3 regions of the Faecalibacterium sp. genome follow, and region 3 is predicted to be linked to each of the others. Evidence: predicted binding sites of a transcription regulator. Region 3 holds the regulator's gene; each other region holds the start of a gene.

Region 1 (3,280 bases), on a different contig from region 3:
TGACCTTCTTGGTGGCAGCGATGGGGCCGAGACCCATGACCTCAGGCTCGACGCCTGCCAGAGCACCTGCGACCCAAGTAGCCAGAGGCTTGATGCCCAGCTCCTTAGCCTTCTCCTCACTCATGACGACCAGAGCAGCAGCGCCATCGTTGATAGCGGAAGAGTTGCCAGCGGTCACGATGCCGTCCTTGGTGAAGGCGGGCTTCAGGGTGCCCAGCTTCTCGACCGGGGTCAGACGGGGGCCTTCATCGGTATCGAACACGGTGTCGCCCTTCTTGCCCTTGATGACGACAGGAACGATCTCGTCCTTGAATGCGCCGTCCTTGATGGCCTTGTCAGCCTTGATCTGGCTGTTGTAGGAGAACTCATCCAGCTGCTCACGGGTGATGGGGCTGTAGCCGTACTTCTTCTGATAGGTCTCGTTGCTGCAGACATTCTCAGCGGTCATGCCCATGTGCTTGTTGAAGCCGCAGGCATCCCACAGTGCATCGTTGACCATGGTATCGACCAGCTCGCTCTTGCCCATGGGAGAACCCATGCGGTAGCCGTAGCGGGCCTTCTGCAGGGCAAAGGGAGCCATATCCATGTTCTCCATGCCGCCTGCGACCACGATGTCAGCATCGCCAGCCTCGATCATCTGAGCAGCCATGTTGACGCAGTTCAGACCAGAGCCGCAGACCACGTTGACGGTGACAGCGGGGGTCTCAATGGGCAGGCCAGCCTTCAGGGAAGCCTGACGGGCGACGTTCTGGCCCAGACCAGCCTGAATGACGCAGCCCATGTAAACATGATCGACCTGCTCAGGTTTCACGTTTGCACGGTTCAGAGCTTCCTTGATGACGATGGAGCCAAGCTCAGCAGCAGGGACGTTTGCCAGAGTGCCGCCAAACTTACCAATAGCGGTACGGCAGGCAGATGCGATAACAATTTTTTTCATGTTAATAGCCTCCTGAAATGTGTATATTTACGGGGTTTTCGTAAAACGATCTATCAAAAGGCCCGAGAGCCTTTTTGCATGATAAAAGGGATCAGATAGTCTTTCCTTCCGCCCGAAGCTGCTCCACTTTCGCGTGGATGGCCGCTTCTACGTTGGGCGTCACGAACTTGGAGATGTTGCTGCCGTAGCGGGCAGCCTCCTTGACGATGGTGGAGGAAAGGTAGCTCCACTTGATGCTGGTGGCGAGGAACATGGTCTCGATACCGGGCATCAGTGCGTGGTTGGTCTGCGCCAGCTGGATCTCGTTTTCGAAATCCGTCACAGCCCGCAGGCCCCGCACCATCACCGAGGCGTGGCGCTTCTTGGCGAACTCCACGGTCAAGCCGTCAAAGCTCTCCACCGTCACGTTCGGGATGTCCTTGCAGCACTCCTGCAGCAGCGCCACCCGCTCCTCTACGGTGAACAGGGGGTTCTTCGCGCTGTTGATGAGCACTGCCACGATGAGGTGGTCGTTGATCTTCGCTGCCCGCTTGATGATGTCGAGATGTCCTCTCGTGACCGGGTCAAAGGACCCGGGGTAAACTGCTGTTGCCATCGGTATGGTCTCCTTTATCGCCGCGCTTTGGAAAAGCGCAATTTGGTGTTGCCATGATAGCACTTTTCAGTTCCCGCTTCAAGTATCGAGGCATATGCCCCTCGCAACATCGTTAATTTTTAGTCAATTAACGTCGCACTGGGGCGCTTTGTCTTGGTACACATTAAGTAAACCATATTGTCAAAATTTTATCAAGTCTTTTTTCAAAAAAATTTGTTTTTGTCGTACCAAATTATCCCCACAAATTGCTAAGATTTTTAGTCATCTTGTCCGTAGGGCTATTTTTTACGAAAGGGGGCTTGATTCTGTTCTTTGTTAATGTTATAACTAAGTTGAGCAGGTCTGCCTCTGCCGGAGGCACCCGTCCTGCTGTTTCCAAGGATACCGCCGGGATGTGATAAGCCGGTGTCAAAACTGGAAACGAACGGTAAATTTCCGGCAAAGATCTTTGTTCCGCAGGAATGTAAATGGTAAATTTACAATTCTTTTATGTTATTATAGGAGAGGATGGTTTATAATGGATTTTAAGGAAATGTACGCGCAGAAAAAGATGACCGCCGAGCAGGCTGCCGCGCTGGTCAAGAGCGGCGACTGGGTGGACTACGGCTGGTGTGTCAACACTCCTGTGGCCGTGGACGCCGCCCTTGCAAAGCGCCTGCCGGAGCTGGAGAATGTCAACTTCCGCGGCGGCATCCTGATGTGGGTGCCCGAGATCTTCCAGATCGACGATCCTGCTGCCCACATGACCTGGAACAGCTGGCATATGGGCGGCATCGAGCGCAAGGCCATCGCACAGGGCTTTTCGTTCTACTCCCCCATCCGGTATTCTGAGCTTCCCCGCTATTACCGCGAAAGCCCCGATCCGCTGGATGTCGCCGTCTTTCAGGTGACGCCGATGGATGAGCACGGCTACTTCAACTTCGGCCCCAGCGCTTCTCATCTGGGCGCTGTCTGCGAGAAGGCCAAGAAGATCGTCGTCGAAGTCAACACCAATATGCCCCGCTGCCTCGGCGGCATGGAGAACTGCGTCCACATCTCCCGGGTCACCGGCATCGTGGAGGGCAGCAACCCGCCCATTGGCCAGATGGCCGCTGCCGGCCCCGCTTCTGAGGTCGATCTGAAGGTCGCCAATCTCGTCGTGCCCCAGATCCCCAATGGTGCCTGCCTGCAGCTGGGCATCGGCGGTATGCCCAATGCCATCGGCAGCCTCATCGCCCAGAGCGACCTGAAGGACCTCGGCGTCCACACGGAGATGTACGTCGATGCCTTTGTGGACATCGCCAAGGCCGGCAAGATCACCGGCGCACACAAGCAGCTGGACAAGGGCCGTCAGGTCTACGCCTTCGGTGCCGGCACCCAGAAGATGTACGACTACCTCAACAACAATCCCGAGTGTATGTCCGCCCCCGTCGATTACACCAACGACATCCGCAGCATCTCCGCACTGGACAACTTTATCTCCATCAACAATGCGGTGGACATCGACCTGTTTGGTCAGGTGAACGCGGAGAGCGCCGGTATCAAGCACATCTCCGGTGCAGGCGGCCAGCTGGACTTCGTGCTGGGTGCCTACCTCTCCAAGGGCGGCAAGAGCTTCATCTGCCTTTCCTCCACCTTCTTTAATAAAAAGACCGGCCAGCTGGAGAGCCGCATCCGTCCCACGCTGGAAAATGGCAGCATCATCACCGACACCCGCGCCAACCTGCATTATCTCTGCACCGAGTACGGCTGCGTCAACCTCAAGGGCC
Region 2 (3,280 bases), on a different contig from region 3:
CACCTCTCAGATGGTCCGTACCATTAAGTACTTCGCTGAGAACTGCTGATCACGGCTCTACGCTCAGAAGTGCTTGAGGTGTCGTGCTGAAAAGCACGGATGCCAATAAGTGAGTCCGACACCCTTCCTTTTACGGGTTTCCGTGAGAGGAAGGGTGTTTTTTGTTTATCCTTGCTTGCTGTTCGGCCTGCTTCATGATACAATAAAACAGAAGCCGCCGAACATTTTATAGTTGTGTCGTAGGAGCGAAAGCCATGAGAGCATTCGAAAAACTGAACATTGCCGTTGCAGGCACAGGCTATGTCGGCCTGTCCATCGCCACCCTGCTGAGCCAGCACCACCATGTTACCGCTGTGGACATCGTGCCGGAGAAGGTGGAGCAGATCAACCACAAAAAGTCTCCCATTCAGGATGACTACATTGAACGATACCTTGCAGAAAAGGATCTCGACCTGACCGCTACGCTGGACGGGGAAGCGGCCTACCGGGACGCGGACTTCGTGGTCATTGCCGCCCCGACCAACTACGACAGCCGGAAGAACTTCTTCGATACCTCTGCGGTGGAGGCGGTCATCCAGCTGGTGATGAAGGTGAACCCCGAGGCCATCATGGTCATCAAGTCCACCATCCCGGTGGGCTTCACGGCTTCGATCCGGGAAAAATATCAGTGCAGGAACATCATCTTCAGCCCGGAGTTTCTGCGGGAGTCCAAAGCGCTGTATGACAATCTCTACCCCAGCCGCATCATCGTGGGTACGGATATGAAGGACGACCGCCTTGTGGAGGCGGCCCACACCTTCGCCCATCTGCTGCAGGAGGGGGCCATCAAGAAAGATGTCGAGACCCTCTTCATGAGCTTCACAGAGGCAGAGGCCGTCAAACTGTTTGCAAACACATATCTGGCGCTCCGCGTCTCCTTCTTCAACGAGCTGGACACCTATGCCGAGATGAAGGGCCTTGACACCCAGAAGATCATCGAGGGCGTCTGCCTCGACCCCCGCATCGGCACACATTATAATAACCCCAGCTTCGGCTACGGCGGCTACTGCCTGCCCAAGGACACAAAGCAGCTTCTTGCCAACTACGCCGACGTGCCCGAGAACCTCATCGAGGCCATCGTGGAGTCCAACCGCACCCGCAAGGACTTTATCGCCGACCGGGTGCTTCAGATGGCGGGCTACTACAGCTATGGGGAGGAGAACGAGTACGATGCAAGGGAGGAGAAGCCCTGCGTCATCGGAGTCTACCGCCTGACCATGAAGGCGAACTCCGACAACTTCCGTCAGTCCTCCATTCAGGGCGTCATGAAGCGGATCAAGGCCAAGGGAGCGACCGTCATCATCTACGAGCCGACGCTGGAGAACGGCACGACCTTCTTTGGCAGCGAGGTGGTAAACGACCTTGAGGCGTTCAAAAAGCGGAGTCAGGCCATCATTGCCAATCGCTATGACAGCTGCCTCGATGATGTACAGGAGAAGGTCTACACCCGCGACCTGTTCCGGAGAGACTAAACCTCTCCGTCACGCCTACGGCGTGCCACCTCTCCTATCGAGGAGAGGCCTTGGCATTCCGTAAAGTTTTCCCTCTTCGCCAGAGGCTCCCCTCGCTAGGGGAGCTGTCTGCGAAGCAGACTGAGAGGCTGCTCTTTGTCAAGCCACTGTCAAAATAGACACAATTCCAGAATATCCCGGGAAAAGTTTGTTAATAAATTATCCATCCGCCGTCCTTGCAATACACACACATTTTGTTTATAATAGTGTCATAGGGGTCAAGGCCCCGAGAGTGAGCGAAATTCGATTCCGAAGAATGAATTGAGAGGAGAATAATCACTATGGGTTTAGGTAAAAAGACGATCGACGATCAGAACTACTGCGGCAAGAAGGTCCTTGTCCGTTGCGATTTCAACGTCCCCATGAAGGACGGCGTCATCACCAACGAGAACCGCATCAATGCGGCTCTGCCCACCATCCAGAAGCTGGTCAATGACGGCGCAAAGGTCATCCTGTGCAGCCATCTGGGCAAGCCGAAGAACGGCCCCGAGGCAAAGTTCAGCCTCGCACCCGTTGCTGTGGCTCTGAGCGCAAAGCTGGGCAAGACCGTCGTGTTTGCTGACGACGACAACGTCGTGGGCGAGAATGCAAAGGCTGCTGTCGCTGCCATGAACAACGGCGACGTCGTCCTGCTGCAGAACACCCGTTTCCGCAAGGAAGAGACCAAGAACATCCCCGAGTTCTCTCAGGAGCTGGCTTCTCTGGCCGACGCTTATGTTGACGATGCATTCGGCAGCTGCCACCGTGCACACTGCTCCACCGCAGGCGTCACCGACTACATCAAGGACACCGCTGTCGGCTACCTGATGGAGAAGGAGATCAAGTACCTCGGCAACGCCGTGAACGATCCCGTCCGTCCCTTCACCGCCATTCTGGGCGGCGCAAAGGTCGCTGACAAGCTGAATGTCATCTCCAACCTGCTGGAGAAGGTCGATACCCTCATCATCGGCGGCGGCATGGCCTACACCTTCATCAAGGCACAGGGCTATGAGGTCGGCAAGAGCCTGTGCGACGACTCCAAGCTGGACTACTGCAAGGAGATGATGGCAAAGGCTCAGGAGAAGGGCGTCAAGCTGCTCCTGCCTGTCGATACTGCCTGTGTCGAGAACTTCCCTGACCCCATCGACGCTCCCGTCGAGACCACCGTTGTCCCTGTCACCGCCATCCCGGCTGACATGGAGGGCTGCGACATCGGCCCCGAGACCATGAAGCTGTTCGCTGATGCAGTCAAGGCTTCCAAGACTGTCGTCTGGAACGGCCCCATGGGCGTCTTCGAGAACCCGACTCTGGCAGCTGGCACTCTGGCTGTGGCCAAGGCAATGGCTGAGAGCGACGCTACCACCGTCATCGGCGGCGGCGACAGCGCAGCAGCTGTCCAGCAGATGGGTCTGGGCGATAAGATGACCCACATCTCCACCGGCGGCGGCGCTTCTCTGGAGTATCTGGAGGGCAAGGAGCTGCCCGGCATCGCAGTCATCCAGAACGCATAATTCCGGCATCATAAACGGGTGCGGCGGCTGTTTCGCCGCCGCACCTTTCTGTTTTTATCAATAAGAAGGTAAGGAGAACATATCATGGATAAGGCAAAGCGCAAGGCTATCATTGCTGGCAACTGGAAGATGAACAAGACCGCCTCCGAGGCTGCTGTTCTGGTGGACGAGCTGATCCCCGCCGTCAAGGACGCATCCTGCGAGGTCGTCATCTGCACTCCCTACACCGATCTGGTCACG
Region 3 (3,280 bases):
TTTATTTCCCCTCGATTTCTCGGTAGAGCCACGCCAGCGCATCCGACAGCCCGCCCAGCTCGTCGATGAGCTTTTCCCGCACGGCTTTCCGGCCGTCCAGCACGGTACCCACATCCATGACCAGCTCGCCGGTGCGCATCATCAGCTCGGTGTACCGCTTTTCCGAGATGCCGCTGTGGGCCGCGACAAAGCCGGTGATCCGCTCCTGCATCTGCTCGAACCAGCGCATGGTCTGGGGCACGCCCAAGATCATCCCCGAGTGGCGGACGGGGTGGACCGTCATGGTGGCGGTGGGCACGATGAAACTCCGCTGGGCGCTGACGGCCAGCGGGATGCCGATGGAGTGGCCTCCGCCCAGCACCACCGCCGCACTGGGCTTCGAGATGCTGGCGATGAGTTCGGCCAGCGCAAGCCCTGCCTCCACATCTCCGCCCACGGTGTTGAGCAGCACCAGCAGCCCCTCGATGGCAGGGTCTTCCTGCACAGCCACCAGCTGGGGGATGACGTGCTCATACTTGGTGGTCTTCTGGCCCTGCGGGGCTTCCACATGGCCCTCCACCTGCCCGATGACAGTCAGACAGTGGATGGCGTGAGCGCCCCGGGTGCGGTAGATGCTGCCCATGTCCTCGATCTGCTCTTTTTCCAATCGCTGCTGCTCCACGGGGATATTTTTCTCTTCCTGTGCCATTCTCTGCGCCCTCCTTTTTGCTTCATTTCAGCTTGTCCGGCATTCCTGTCGGTTATGCTTCGGCAAAGATTTCTTTGCTTTTGCAAAAAATTGCGCCAAAGGATTTGACATTCTCGCTTCACGATGTATACTTTATACTAGAGATAAGATTGTCAAATAAGTATCATTATTGTACGGAAAAGTACACATCTATTCCTTGCCGGAGCGCCCTGCCGCTGCGCACCTCTCCCCCGGCGATCCTGCGGACAAAAAGAAAGGAGAACTCCCTATGAATACTCCCGGCAAAGCTTCCCTGCCCGTCATCAAGCGTCTGCCCAAATATTATCGCTACCTGCGCACCCTGAAAAACGACGGCATCACCAGCATCTCGTCCCGCGAGCTGGCCGCCCAGATGGGCACCACCGCCTCGCAGGTGCGGCAGGACTTCAACTGCATCGGCGATGTGAATGGCCGTCAAGGCATCGGCTATTCGGTAGAGAACCTGCTGAACATCCTTGAGGACCTGCTCTTCGGCAACGGTGACCGTCTGCCCACCATCCTCATCGGCTGCGGCCGTCTGGGCAAGGCCGTGAGCCGCTTTATCACCACCGACACCAACGGCTATAAGCTCATCGCCGCCTTCGACAACGCCCCCGACGAGGTTGGCAAGGAGATCAACGGCATCCAGATCCTCCACATCGATGAGCTGGAGACGTTCTGCGCCGAGCATCACCCCGAGGTGGCCGTCCTCTGTCTGCCCCGCAGCGGCGCAGAGGAGATCAGTGGCCGTCTGGTGGCGCTGGGGATCCAGGGCTTCTGGAACTTCTCCCACTACGACCTGTCGGTGTCCTACCCCGATGTCGTCGTGGAGAACGTCCATCTCGGCGACAGCCTGATGAGCCTCGGCTACCGGCTGCGCAATCAGGACTGAGCCATCTTACTGCAAAATGCCGACCCTCTCCGTCAGGCTCTGGCTGGGAGGGTCCTTTCATGAGGAGAATTTTTCGACATGGCAAAGCTTTATTTCCGTTACGGCGCAATGAACAGCGGCAAGAGCACCGCGCTGATGCAGGTGGCCCACAACTATGAGGAGCAGGGGATGCGGGTGTTCATCCTCAAACCGAAGGTGGACACCAAGGGCAGCGGCGACCTCGTGAGCCGTCTGGGCGTCCGCCGCCCCGCCGACCTGCTGGTGCCGCCGGATATGGACCTCGTGGAGGCCGTCCGGGCCGCCAGCAGCGAGGGCAAGCCTCTGGCCTGCGTGCTCTGCGACGAGAGCCAGTTCTTTACCGCCGCACAGGCCGAGCAGCTGTTCATGGTGACGGTGGATCTGAACATCCCGGTCATCTGCTACGGCCTGCGCTCCGACTTCTCCCTCAAGGGCTTCCCCGGCTCCACCCGTCTGCTGGAGCTGGCCCATACCATCGAGGAGATGAAGACCATCTGCGCCTGCGGCCGCAAGGCCACCTGCAACTGCCGCAAGGTCAACGGCCGCTTCGTCTTTGAGGGCGAGCAGGTGGCCATCGACCTTCAGAACGACGTCCAGTACGTCAGCATGTGCCCCCAGTGCTATTTCCGGGAGCGCCGCGCTTTCTATGCCGCCCGCCGATGATCGTTTTCCCTGATTTCATGCCGTCCGCACGCCGGGCGGCATTTTTTGTATCTTTTCTTCATCCGTGATATATCAGCCAAGGCCCGATTCGCACGTTTTTTGCGCTATTGATATATCAGTTCATGGCCGGAAGTTTTTGTCATCGTCGCTTTTGATGTATACAACGTCCATTCGGCAAAATATGACTTGGTTACAAAATTCTTGCAAATCCGGCCATTCTTTCCCTGTTGCATCCCAGTTTTCTATGCAAATCGTTGAAGTATACAAGTTGCACAGTTTTTGGCCTCAAGTTTATTCATTATGGCAATGACGTCAAAACCGTGCAAAAAATAAGCGCAATATTTGTTCGTTTTCCGCCGCTATCCCTACAATTTGCATCTTTCTTTTTCTTCTTGCCTTTGGTATCATATTTGTATACAACGGATGCTTTGCAGAGGCGTCCGTGCAAGCAGTTGTTTTTTACATTAGGAGGAGAACGAAAATGAGCAAGGCAATTTCTCGTCGTGACTTTCTGAAGGTCTCCGGCGCTGTGGGCGCTGCCGGCCTTCTGGCCGCATGCGGCGGCTCTGGCAACGCTGGCTCTACCGCCACTTCCACTGCTGCTTCCGCAGCATCCGTGGCCGGCCTGTCTTCTGACCCCGTCACCCTGACCATGAGCTGGTGGGGCGGCGAGTCTCGTCACAACGCCTATCAGGAGGCCATCAAGGCTTTCATGGCCAAGAACAGCACCATCACCATCAACCCCACCTTCGCTGCATGGTCCGGCTGGGAGGATACCATGTCCACCAAGTTCGCAGGCGGCGTCGCTGAGGATGTCTGCCAGATCAACTGGAACTGGCTGTACAACTATTCTAAGAGCGGCCAGACCTTCATCGACCTGAACAGCGTCACGGATTACCTCGACCTGACCCAGTGGGATGAGGCCAAGCTGGCTGCCTGCAATGTGGCAAATGCTCAGCAGTGCGTGCCCGTCTCCATGACTGGCCGTATCTTCTACTGGA

What was found. Region 3 encodes Rex, which represses fermentation and respiration genes when NADH is low (regulators of the CRP and FNR family bind a similar motif). Its sites were predicted from a motif close to ATTGTTAANNNNTTAACAAT; they were not measured.
Region 1: the regulator Rex is predicted to act here: its motif matches at 1,709-1,728, upstream of coaD (pantetheine-phosphate adenylyltransferase).
Region 2: the regulator Rex is predicted to act here: its motif matches at 1,698-1,717, upstream of ACT8X9_RS01340 (phosphoglycerate kinase).

Annotation. Positions count from the first base shown of each region.
Region 1 covers NZ_DAWCVJ010000060.1:20-3,299, forward strand. The annotation lists partial or broken gene ACT8X9_RS09725 (acetyl-CoA C-acyltransferase) at 1-937, opposite strand, end outside; gene coaD (pantetheine-phosphate adenylyltransferase) at 1,029-1,532, opposite strand; gene ACT8X9_RS09735 (butyryl-CoA:acetate CoA-transferase) at 2,050-3,280, shown strand, end outside.
Region 2 covers NZ_DAWCVJ010000004.1:4,959-8,238, forward strand. The annotation lists gene ACT8X9_RS01335 (nucleotide sugar dehydrogenase) at 273-1,511, shown strand; gene ACT8X9_RS01340 (phosphoglycerate kinase) at 1,832-3,040, shown strand; gene tpiA (triose-phosphate isomerase) at 3,125-3,280, shown strand, end outside.
Region 3 covers NZ_DAWCVJ010000001.1:17,286-20,565, reverse strand. The annotation lists gene ACT8X9_RS00095 (ClpP family protease) at 2-688, opposite strand; gene ACT8X9_RS00090 (redox-sensing transcriptional repressor Rex) at 957-1,598, shown strand; gene ACT8X9_RS00085 (thymidine kinase) at 1,677-2,279, shown strand; gene ACT8X9_RS00080 (ABC transporter substrate-binding protein) at 2,761-3,280, shown strand, end outside.